Linked DNA regions of Desulforamulus hydrothermalis Lam5 = DSM 18033. The protein of the gene in region 1 binds, or shares a complex with, the protein of each later gene. Links are inferred from orthologs where the notes say so. Each region holds a gene or a part of one and is shown in the gene's direction. Other genes may lie near its edges.

Region 1 (5,555 bases):
GGTCGGTGCGTAGACCGGAGCCAAAGGGGATCATAAACCGCCGATAAAGTTTGTCGACACTCTGAGACCACCCTGGGTAAGTGTGGCCTCACTATGATACAAGAAGCGGTGCTGAACAGCGCAGCTTTAACGGGAACGGCCGGCCAGTTTGGTCATCAGGCGGGCAATTACTTCCTGTTCGTCCCGGTCGGCTACTTCCCACAGCTCTTTCAGGGCTTTTTGCTCGGGGTTGGCGGGCTGCACGTTGTCGGCCAGGATGGAACCGGCGGTTACCGCATATTGTTGGATTTTATCCCGGGAGATGCCCAGTTCTTCGGCAAATTCCATGGCCTGGCCCAGGTATTTCTTCCAGTTTTCCCAGCTTGTGTTGGCTTTGCTTAAATCCAGCATGTTAATTCCTCCTTTTCTTTTGCTGCCTGTGGGGATTGTCGGGTTAATTATAGTTTGGCAGCCGGCAGGTAAATTATACATTGCTGGAAATAAAAGTCTGGCCCTGCGGGGCAGGGCCGGGATTTAACGGAGGTACGTTTGATGTCGCTTGAGCAGTTGGCTTTGGATATACAGCACTGTACCCGCTGCGGCCTGGCCCAGGGCAGGAATAAAGTGGTTTTTGGCATGGGCAACCCGGCAGCCCGCATGATGCTGATTGGCGAGGGGCCGGGCAAAGACGAGGATGAGCAGGGTTTGCCCTTCGTGGGCCGGGCCGGGCAGCTGCTGGACCGGATTCTGGCCGCCATCGACCTCACCCGCCGGGAGGTGTATATTGCCAATGTGGTCAAATGCCGGCCGCCCAACAACCGGGTGCCTACCCGGGCGGAAGCCCAGGCCTGCCTGCCTTACCTGTACCGGCAGATTGAGCTGATCAAACCGGCCATTATTGTCCTGCTGGGCAGCACCGCCCTGACCAACCTGATCGGCCCGGAGGCCCGCATTACCAAGATGCGGGGCCAGTGGCTGGAGTCCCGCAGCGGCATAAAAATCATGCCTACCTACCACCCGGCGGCGGTGCTGCGCGACCCCAATAAAAGGCGCCCGGTGTGGGAAGATTTTCAAAAAATACAGGAAGAATACCTGCGGCTAACAGGAAAGATTGCACGAGAGTAGGACTTCTTTAACACAAAAAGCTGCTGCCTTTACTTGGCAGCAGCTTTTTTGAGGTAATATAGCTTTTGTTCATGTTCCATTAATTTCTCTTGAATAAAGTCAAATTTGTCTTCAACCCGCATAAAGCGGTCAATCATTTCTTCACGCAGGGAGGAGAGCTGATCCTTAAAGAAATCCTGATTGGCTTCTAACTTTTCCACCCTTAGTTCGAGATTTTCAACCCGTGCTTCAAGCCGCTCTACCTTTGCATCAAGCCTGTTTACTTTTGCATCAAGTTCTTCTACCCTTGCATCGAGCCTGTTTACTTTTGCATCAAGTTCTTCTACCCTTGCATTAAGCCGTTCTATTTTTGCATCAAGCCGCTCTACCTTCGAATTAAGTTCTTCTACCAGTGAATTGGTATGGCCAACAATGCGAATCAGATCACTAACCAGATGCTCAATCCGTTCCAGACGTTCTTCGCTCACTTACCATCCCCCCCATCAATAAGTACCGGTGCCCGTCCATGCATGTTACCTAAATCTTAGCACAAATTTTTTCACTTTAAAACACTTTAGCAAACACCTGGTTAATTATGCCGGTACTCCCTGGTTTTTGATCTTGACCGGAATGATATAATATAGGATGGAAAGAAAGCAGGTGAGCGAGATGGAATTTAAACTAAAATCTGAATTTCAACCCAGGGGTGACCAGCCTAAAGCGATCCGGCAGCTGACAGACGGGCTGAACAGGGGGCTTAAGCACCAGGTGCTGCTGGGGGCCACCGGTACCGGCAAAACCTTTACCATGGCCAACATTATCCGGCAGGTGCAGCGCCCCACCTTGATTTTAGCCCCCAACAAAACCCTGGCGGCCCAGTTGTGCAGCGAAATGAAGGAATTTTTTCCTCACAACGCGGTGGAGTATTTCGTTAGTTACTTTGATTATTACCAGCCCGAAGCGTATATTCCCCATACAGATACTTACATTGAAAAGGATTCTTCCCTTAACGATGAGATAGATAAACTGCGCCACTCAGCCACCACCGCCCTGCTGGAGCGGCGGGATGTCATTATTGTGGCCAGTGTTTCCTGCATTTACGGCCTGGGTAACCCGGAGACCTACCGGGACCTGGTTTTATCCCTGCGGGTGGGCGGCACCTACGACCGGGAGGCCATTATCAGAAAACTGGTGGATATCCAGTACGAGCGGAACGATGTTAACTTCAGCCGCAACAAGTTCCGGGTGCGGGGCGACGTGATTGAAATTTTCCCGGCCAATGCCAGCGAGCGGGCCCTGCGGGTGGAAATGTTCGGGGACGAAGTGGAACGGCTGCTGGAGATTGATGTGGTGACCGGCGAGGTTTTAGGGCAGCGGCAGCATATTGCGGTTTTTCCTGCCAGCCACTTTGTTACCGCCGAGGACAACCTGAAGCGGGCCCTGGCTTCCATTGAAGCGGAGTTGACGCAGCGGCTGCAGGAATTGCGGCAGGCGGGCAAACTGCTGGAGGCCCAGCGGCTGGAACAACGCACCCGCTACGACCTGGAAATGATGGCGGAGATGGGCTTTTGTTCGGGCATTGAAAACTACTCCCGCCATTTAACCGGGCGGGCGCCGGGGGAACCGCCCTTTACTTTGCTGGATTTTTTCCCGCCGGACTGGCTGTTAATCATTGACGAATCCCACGTGGCGGTGCCGCAAATCGGCGGTATGTACGAAGGGGACCGGTCCCGCAAAACCACCCTGGTGGAACACGGTTTCCGGCTGCCCTCCGCCCTGGACAACCGCCCTTTGAAATTTCACGAATTTGAACAAAAGGTTAACCAGGTGATTTATGTTTCCGCCACGCCGGGCAGTTATGAACTGACCCACGCCCAGCAGGTGGTGGAACAAATTATCCGTCCCACCGGCCTGGTAGACCCGGCTGTATCCGTTCGCCCCACCCGGGGCCAGATTGACGATCTGCTGGGCGAAATCCGCCGGCGGGTGGCCCGGGACGAGCGGGTGCTGGTTACCACCTTAACCAAAAAAATGGCCGAGGATTTAACCGATTACTTTAAAGAAAACGGCGTGCGGGTGCGCTACCTGCACTCGGATATCAATACCATCGAGCGCATGGAAATCCTGCGGGATTTGCGCCTGGGCACCTTTGACGTGCTGGTGGGCATCAACCTGCTGCGGGAGGGTCTGGATTTGCCTGAGGTAAGCCTGGTGGCCATCCTGGATGCGGACAAAGAAGGCTATTTGCGGTCGGAGCGCTCCTTAATCCAGACCATCGGCCGGGCCGCCCGCAATGCGGAGGGCCAGGTGATTATGTATGCCGACAAAATGACTGAATCCATGCGCCGGGCCATCAGCGAAACCGAGCGCCGCCGCCGCATCCAAACCGAATATAACGAGCGGCACGGCATCACGCCGCAAACCGTACGCAAGGCGGTGCGGGATGTCATTGAGGCCACCCGGGCGGCCGAACAGCCGGCCCCTTATCTGGCCAAGAACAAAGCGGGCAAAATGAGCAAAGCCGACATTAAAAAGATGATTGCTCAACTGGAAAAGGAAATGAAAGAATCGGCCCGGCACCTGGAGTTTGAGCGGGCGGCCCAGTTGCGGGATGCCATTATCGAGTTGCGGCTGCAGCTGCGGGGTGCCAAAGAAATTAAACCGGCACTGCCGGAGGTAGAGTATTAGGCATAGAAAACTGTCAATAATTAACATAATTATTACAAATATCGTACAAATGTTCTGGGTCCGGTTGCCTTTTTGCTTTCTTTTAAGTATATTGGTAAGTGGATTGCGGTTCCCGACAGCCATTGCTTAATTTAAAGAGGAGTTAGTCATGCAAGATAAAATTATTATTCGCGGCGCCCGTTCCCACAACTTGAAAGACATCGACGTGGTCATCCCCCGGGACAAGCTGGTGGTGATTACCGGCCTGTCCGGCTCGGGCAAATCCTCCCTGGCCTTTGACACCATTTACGCCGAAGGCCGGCGGCGCTATGTGGAATCCCTGTCTGCCTATGCCCGGCAGTTCCTGGGGCAGATGAACAAGCCGGATGTTGACTACATCGAAGGCCTGTCGCCGGCCATTTCCATTGACCAGAAAACCACCAGCCACAACCCCCGCTCCACCGTGGGCACAGTGACCGAAATTTACGATTACCTGCGGCTGCTGTTTGCCCGGGTGGGCCGGGCCCACTGCCCTAAATGCGGCCAGCCCATAGCCCGGCAAACCGTCCAGCAAATGGTGGATCAACTGATGGCGCTGCCCGAGGGCAGCAGATTGCAGCTGCTGGCCCCGGTGGTGCGGGGCAAAAAGGGCGAGCATGCCAAGGTTTTGGAGGATATCCGCCGCAACGGTTTTGTGCGGCTGCGGGTTAACGGGGAGCTTTACGAAATAGGCGAAGTGCCTGCCCTGGACAAGAAAAAGAAGCACCGCATTGATATTGTGGTGGACCGCATAATCATCCGCCCCGGCTGCGAAACCAGGCTGGCCGACTCCCTGGAAACCGCCCTCAAGCAAAGCGGCGGCCTGGCTGTGGCAGCGGTGACAGACGGCCCGGAATATATCTTCTCCGAGAACTTTGCCTGCCCAACCTGCGGCATTAACATCAGCGAAATCAGCCCCCGGCTGTTTTCCTTCAACAACCCCCACGGGGCCTGCCCGGCCTGCACCGGCCTGGGCTTTAACCACGAGTTCGACCCGGATTTAATTATCCCGGACAAGAGCAAGAGCATCCGGCAGGGGGCTGTTGAAGGCTGGCATAAAGGGCAGGTGGCGGCGGCTTACCTGGCGGGCCTGGCCGAAAAGTACCAATTCAGCCTGGATACCCCGGTGGAACAGCTTACTCAAAAGCAGCTGCAGGTTATTTTATACGGCACCGGCCAGGAAAAAGTAAAGTTTCACTACACCGACAGTTACGGCCATGTGCACCGTTATGAGGTGCCCTTTGAAGGCATTATCGGCAACCTGTCCCGCCGCTACCGGGAAACCCAATCCGAGGCCATGCGGGAAGAATTTGAAAAATATATGAGCATCAAGCCCTGCCCCGCCTGTCAGGGGGCCCGCCTGAAGCCGGAAGCCCTGGCGGTAAAAGTGGGGGACAAAAATATTGCCGAGGTGGCGGCCTTGCCGGTGGCGGAAGCCCTGCATTTTTTTAACAGCCTGCGGCTCAGCCAACGGGAACGCCTGATTGCCCGGCAGATTCTGAAAGAAATTAAGGAGCGGCTGGGTTTCCTGGTCAACGTGGGCCTGGATTATTTAACCTTAAGCCGCTCTGCCGGCACCCTGTCCGGCGGTGAAGCCCAGCGCATCCGGCTGGCCACGCAAATTGGCTCCGGCCTGACAGGAGTGCTGTATATTCTGGACGAGCCCAGCATCGGCCTGCACCAGCGGGATAATGAAAGACTGATTGCCACCCTGCAGCGGCTGCGGGATTTGGGCAACACCCTGATTGTGGTGGAACACGATGAAG
Region 2 (5,567 bases), on another replicon or contig:
TGGATGTAACTGACGGCAGGGTGGTTAAGGGAACGAATTTTGTTAACCTGCGGGACGCCGGTGACCCGGTGGAACTGGCTGCTCTTTACGATCGGGAAGGGGCCGATGAGCTGGTTTTTTTGGATATTACTGCTTCTGCCGACGGCCGGGCCACTATGCTGGAGGTGGTGCGGCGAACCGCCGAGGAAGTATTTATTCCCTTTACGGTGGGGGGCGGTATCCGCACGGTGGAGGACATGCGGTTGATGTTGCAGGCGGGCGCCGATAAGATTGCAGTTAATACGGCAGCCATCAAAAATCCCCGGGTTATTGCCGAGGGGGCCCATAAATTCGGCAGCCAGTGCATAGTGGTGGCTATTGACGCCAGGCAGGTGGCACCGGATCGCTGGGAGGTTTACATCAACGGCGGCCGTACCCCCACCGGTCTGGATGCGGTGGCCTGGGCGGTTAAAGCAGAGGAGCTGGGTGCCGGTGAAATACTGCTCACCAGCATGGACCGGGATGGCACCAAGGAAGGCTTTGATCTGGCCTTAACCCGTACCGTGGCCCGGCAGGTAAAAATTCCGGTCATTGCTTCCGGCGGCGTCGGTACCCTGGCACACATCGCCCAGGGTTTTACCGAAGGCTTGGCGGATGCTGCTCTGGCCGCTTCTGTCTTCCACTTTGGCACCTATACCATCCGGCAAACCAAAGAATACCTTAAACAACTGGGTATCCCCGTTCGCTTGTAAAGGCGGCGATGCAGAAATTACTCGGATGAAAGAAAAGCTGGTGATATAAATTATGAAGTTTATTATAGATACCCTCAAGTTTAACGAAGCGGGGTTAATACCCGCCATTGTACAAGAGGCAGCCGGTAAAGAGGTATTGATGCTGGCCTGGATGAACCGGGAGGCAGTGGAAAAAACCCTGGTTACCGGGGAGGTGTGGTTTTATAGCCGCAGCCGGCAAAGGTTGTGGAAAAAGGGAGAAACCTCCGGGCATGTGCAAAAATTGAAGGGCTTTTATTATGACTGCGATGCCGATACCCTGCTGCTGCTGGTGGAGCAGGCAGGCGGTGCGGCCTGCCACGAGGGCTACAGTTCCTGTTTTCATAATAAAGTTAAGCCTGATGGTATGGTGGTTGTGGAAGGCGACAAGCTATTTGATCCGGCCCTGGTTTATGGCAACCGGCCCCCGCAGGCGCCCGCGGGGTCATCCGTACTGGATGAGTTATACCGGTTAATTTTAAGCCGTAAAGCCGAGCGGCCGGCTGATTCCTACACCACTTATTTGTTTGAAAAAGGGATTGATAAGATTTGTAAAAAAGTCGGTGAAGAATGTGCCGAGGTAATTATTGGCGCCAAAAACAGCCGTGCTGAACTAACTTATGAAACGGCTGACTTGCTTTACCACCTGCTGGTTTTGCTGGCCCACCAGGGCGTGGAGCCGGCGGCTGTTTATCAGGAACTGGCCGGCAGAAAAAAATAGGGGTTGGGCAGGGGCAATCATGTGCCCCTGCTTTTTTGTTGCTGTTTTTTGGTAACTGCCGGTAGCAAACCCCGGTTGTGTTATAATAATAACTAACAGGAAGGACAAGTTTTTTCTGCGTACCGAGGAGAATGTTCATCCGGTTGAAGAACATTCTCTTTTGCTTAGTGTTTGGCTGGGACGGGTCAGCAATAAAATTATGCTAATTAACACCGGCCATGTGATATAATGTAGTGTGTTTTTTGATAACCACTAGCAAACGGAGGAATTTATGGACATAGCAGCGAATCTGAATCCTGCCCAGGCAGCGGCGGTGCAGCATACAGAAGGCCCCCTGCTGGTGCTGGCCGGGGCCGGCTCAGGTAAGACAAGGGTACTTACCCACCGGATTGCCTATATTTTAAGCCAGGGGGTGCCGCCTTACAACATTTTGGCAATCACCTTTACCAATAAAGCAGCGGCCGAAATGAGAACCCGGGTGGAAACCTTAGTGCCGCAGGCAGCCAGGGATTTGTGGGTAACTACCTTTCACAGCGCTTGCCTGCGTATTCTCAGAAGGGAAATTCAAGCCCTGGGCTACGGTGCCAACTTTTCCATTTACGACGATGCTGACCAGCAGACACTAATCAAAGAGTGCCTTAAGGAACTGCAAATTGATGAAAAGCGTTTTCAGCCCCGAAGTCTGCTGGGGGTTATTTCAGGGGCTAAAAACCGGTTGTTGACGCCGGAACAGTATGATCGTCAGGCCTACGACTTTTTTGAACAAGTGGCCGGGCGGGTCTACCGCTTGTATCAGGAAAAGCTGTATAAAAACAATGCAGTGGATTTTGACGATTTGCTGATGCTAACGGTGCGGCTGTTTAAGGAACATCCGCATGTGCTGGGCTATTACCAGACTAAATTTAAATATATTTTGGTGGACGAGTACCAGGATACCAACCATGCCCAGTATGTGCTGGTAACCCTGCTGGCGGCGCAACACCGCAATATCTGTGTGGTGGGAGATCCCAACCAATCTATCTACAAGTGGCGGGGGGCGGATATCAACAATATTTTGAGCTTTGAGCGGGATTATCCGGAGGCCCGGGTGGTTAAACTGGAACAAAATTACCGCTCCACAGGCAACATTTTGGAAGCTGCCAACGCTGTCATTAAAAATAACAGCGAGGCGAAAGAACTGAAACTCTGGACCGCTAAAGGAAAAGGTGACCTTATTCATGTTTTCCGGGCGGAGAACGAGCGGCTGGAGGCCTATTTTATTGCGGACCGCATTAAAGATTTGCATTTCAGCGGTCGCCGCAATTACCGGGAGATGGCCGTGCTTTATCGCACCAATGCCCAATCCCGGGTTTTTGAAGAAGTTTTCCTGCGCCAGGGTATTCCCTATACTGTTTTTGGGGGAGCCAGGTTCTATGACCGGAAGGAAATTAAGGACTTACTGGCTTATTTAAGGTTGCTGGTAAACCCGGCCGACAGCCAGAGCCTGCTGCGCATTATTAACGTTCCCAAGCGCGGCATCGGGGCTGCTTCCCTGGAGAAAATCACCGCCTACGCCCTGGCACAAGGGTTGAGCCTGCTGCAGGCGCTGACCGCGGTGGAGGAAATTCCGGGTGTGCCGGCGAAAGCACGCAGCCAATGCCGGCTGCTGGCTGACCTGTTGGATAATCTGGCCAAACAAGCCACCTTCCTTTCAGTGACAGAAATAACCGAAGAAGTCCTTAACAGTACCGGCTACCGGGCCGAATTGACTGCTGAGGATACAGTAGAAGCCAGGACGCGGCTGGAAAACTTGCAGGAATTTCTCACAGTGACGAAGGAATTTGATCAGCAGCAAGGGGAAGCGGCCGGTCTGGTGGATTTTCTTGCCAATATTTCACTGGTTACCGACCTGGACAGGCATGATCCGGAAGCAGACCAGGTGGTGCTGATGACCCTGCACAGTGCCAAAGGTTTAGAATTCCCGGTGGTTTTTTTAACCGGTATGGAAGAAGGGGTTTTTCCCCACAGCCGGGCTTTGGTTGACCAGTCCGAGATGGAAGAAGAGCGCCGGCTGGCTTATGTGGGCATTACCAGGGCGGAAGAACAGCTTTACTTAACCCACTGCTGGGAAAGAACACTTTTTGGGCGAACCAATATGAATCCCCGCTCCCGGTTCCTGGAGGAGATTCCCGGTGAGCTGACGGATGCCGCCAAACCTTTACCCGGCAAGCAAGACTCTGTAACCGGTTGGGGCAGTCAAGCTGCCGGGGCAACCAAAACTGCGGCACAAGCCGGCACCTTTTTGCTGGGAGACCGGGTGCGTCATCGTAAATGGGGCGAAGGCGTGATTGTAAAAGTGTCCGGCGAAGGCGGGGATGCCGAACTGACCGTGGCTTTCCCGGAGCAGGGTTTAAAAACCTTAATCGCTCAATATGCGCCATTAGAAAAGGTTTAAACGGGCAACACTAAAGGCGGAGGAAAATAATGGACCGCTTAATGGCAGTGGTGGTATTAACCGCCGTGATACACTTGATTAATACCTTGATTTACGCTGTGCGTCCCGCCGGGGTAATAACCGGGCGGCTGGCCACCGCCTATTCACTTTTTAATGTAATATTTTTGATTGCACAAACCGCCAATATGTTGCAGGCGCCGTTACTTTCATCAATTATTGAGCACGCTATCCAGCGCGGCACGGAGGCGGCAGGCAGCGGAGCGGCGTTGCTGCAATCGGTGGCCTACCGTCAGGAACTGGCGCATCTGAATGTGCAGGTGCGGACGGTAATTTTAGGGGCGACTTTGGGTACCCTGGTGGGAGGCTTATTTATCCCCACTTTTATTACCTTCTTTACCAAGGGTATATATTTGTTTGATCAGGTGCGGTCGGTACCCAAAATGATCGGGTTGCTGCTGTTTTCGCCGGTCAAAGCGGCCAGCCAGGTCAGGCAGGCTGTGCGCATACCCAACCGGCAGTTTTTTCTGCAGGCCCTTCGACAAAAAATTAACATTCCCAAAAAATTTCTGGTGCTTAATGTGCTGGTTACCGGCATATATACCACAGCGGTGCTGTCAGCCATTTATGCCGGTGCCTTATATCCCGAATTTCGTTCTACGGCAGCTTTTTTATCCGGCATCATTAACGGTATTGCCACCGTTTTATTTGCCACGGTGGTGGATCCTACGGCTGCCGGCATTACTGACCAGGCTCTGCGGGGAGAAAGGCCGGAGCAGGATATTAAGCAAATGTGCTTTTACCTGGCTCTTACCCGCTTGCTGGGCACGATACTGGCGCAGCTGTTTTTTGTACCAGCCGCCTTAATTATTAAATATGCAGCGCAATTGATTGCCCGGGGCGGCTTTTAACGGCAAGTTCCGGTCGGGGACGGTTTTCGATTTAAATTAAGGAGGCAAGTCATTATGGTTAGCCCGGAAATTAAGGCCAGAGCAGAGGCTTTGCGACGGGAGATAGAACACCACAATTACCTATACTATGTATTGGACCGGCCTGTTATTACGGATGACCAATACGACCGGTTAATGCAGGAATTGATCCGGTTGGAGGCGGAATATCCGTCACTGGTGACGCCTGATTCGCCGACCCAACGGGTGGGAGGGCAGGTGCAGCAGGGATTTCAGTCGGTACCCCACCGGGTGCCCATGCTAAGCCTGGCTAACGCTTTCAGTGAGGCTGATTTGCGGGAGTTTGACCGCCGGGTGTGCGGCAACCTGCCCGGCGAGCCGGTGGAATATGTGGTTGAGCTGAAAATTGACGGGTTAGCCATCTCCTTAACCTATGAGAACGGGCTGCTGGTGCGGGGAGCTACCCGGGGCGACGGCGCGCAGGGCGAAGATATCACCGCTAACCTGCGTACCATCAAAGCCATCCCCCTTCGTTTAAAGGAAGCGGTACCCTTTTTAGAAGTGCGGGGCGAGGCTTATATGCCCAAGGATTCCTTCAGCCGCCTTAATGAAGCCCGCCAAGAGGCCGGGGAACCGCTGTTTGCCAATCCCCGCAACGCTGCGGCAGGCAGCCTGCGGCAGCTGGACCCGGCAGTGACGGCGGCCCGCCAGCTTAGCATTTATATGTATGCCATCGGCCACCTGGAGGGCCGCCAAAT

What was found. The genes of interacting proteins can lie anywhere in the genome.
Region 2: the proteins of uvrB (region 1) and pcrA are in contact, whole or in part, in a crystal structure (PDB 7EGT), measured with the Thermus thermophilus proteins. The link is inferred for Desulforamulus hydrothermalis Lam5 = DSM 18033 from one-to-one orthologs. Residues at the interface, in WP_096411307.1 of Thermus thermophilus: Glu23, Leu25, Arg26, Asp27, Gly28, Glu29, Arg30, Phe31, Arg55, Glu326, Asp327, Phe328, Glu379, Ser382, Gln383, His398, Gly400, Arg401; in WP_096412145.1 of Thermus thermophilus: His654, Arg656, Phe657, Gln666, Asp668, Glu669, Lys680, Arg681, Leu682, Ser683, Lys685, Tyr686, Ala687.

The regions. Positions count from the first base shown.
Region 1 is NZ_CAOS01000003.1:572,374-577,928, reverse strand. Bases 1,276-4,261 are described here. They hold uvrB (excinuclease ABC subunit UvrB), read left to right. Parts: upstream 1,276-1,752; coding sequence 1,753-3,771; downstream 3,772-4,261. Other genes in these bases: uvrA (excinuclease ABC subunit UvrA), read left to right, coding at 3,920-4,261; DESHY_RS13315 (hypothetical protein), read right to left, coding at 1,276-1,571. Also shown: DESHY_RS03700 (DUF3243 domain-containing protein), read right to left, coding at 127-390; DESHY_RS03695 (uracil-DNA glycosylase), read left to right, coding at 532-1,104; more of DESHY_RS13315, read right to left, coding at 1,134-1,275; more of uvrA, read left to right, coding at 4,262-5,555. UniProt on the Escherichia coli protein: The UvrABC repair system catalyzes the recognition and processing of DNA lesions. A damage recognition complex composed of 2 UvrA and 2 UvrB subunits scans DNA for abnormalities.
Region 2 is NZ_CAOS01000014.1:24,102-29,668, forward strand. What follows is about bases 1,325-4,322. They hold pcrA (DNA helicase PcrA), read left to right. Parts: upstream 1,325-1,741; coding sequence 1,742-3,904; downstream 3,905-4,322. Other genes in these bases: hisIE (bifunctional phosphoribosyl-AMP cyclohydrolase/phosphoribosyl-ATP diphosphatase HisIE), read left to right, coding at 1,325-1,470; DESHY_RS12085 (lipid II flippase Amj family protein), read left to right, coding at 3,934-4,322. In the rest of the region: imidazole glycerol phosphate synthase subunit HisF, read left to right, coding at 1-731; more of hisIE, read left to right, coding at 784-1,324; more of DESHY_RS12085, read left to right, coding at 4,323-4,812; NAD-dependent DNA ligase LigA, read left to right, coding at 4,867-5,567. UniProt on the Escherichia coli protein: A helicase with DNA-dependent ATPase activity. Unwinds DNA duplexes with 3'-5' polarity. Translocates on single-stranded DNA with 3'-5' polarity. Initiates unwinding more efficiently from a nicked substrate than double-stranded DNA.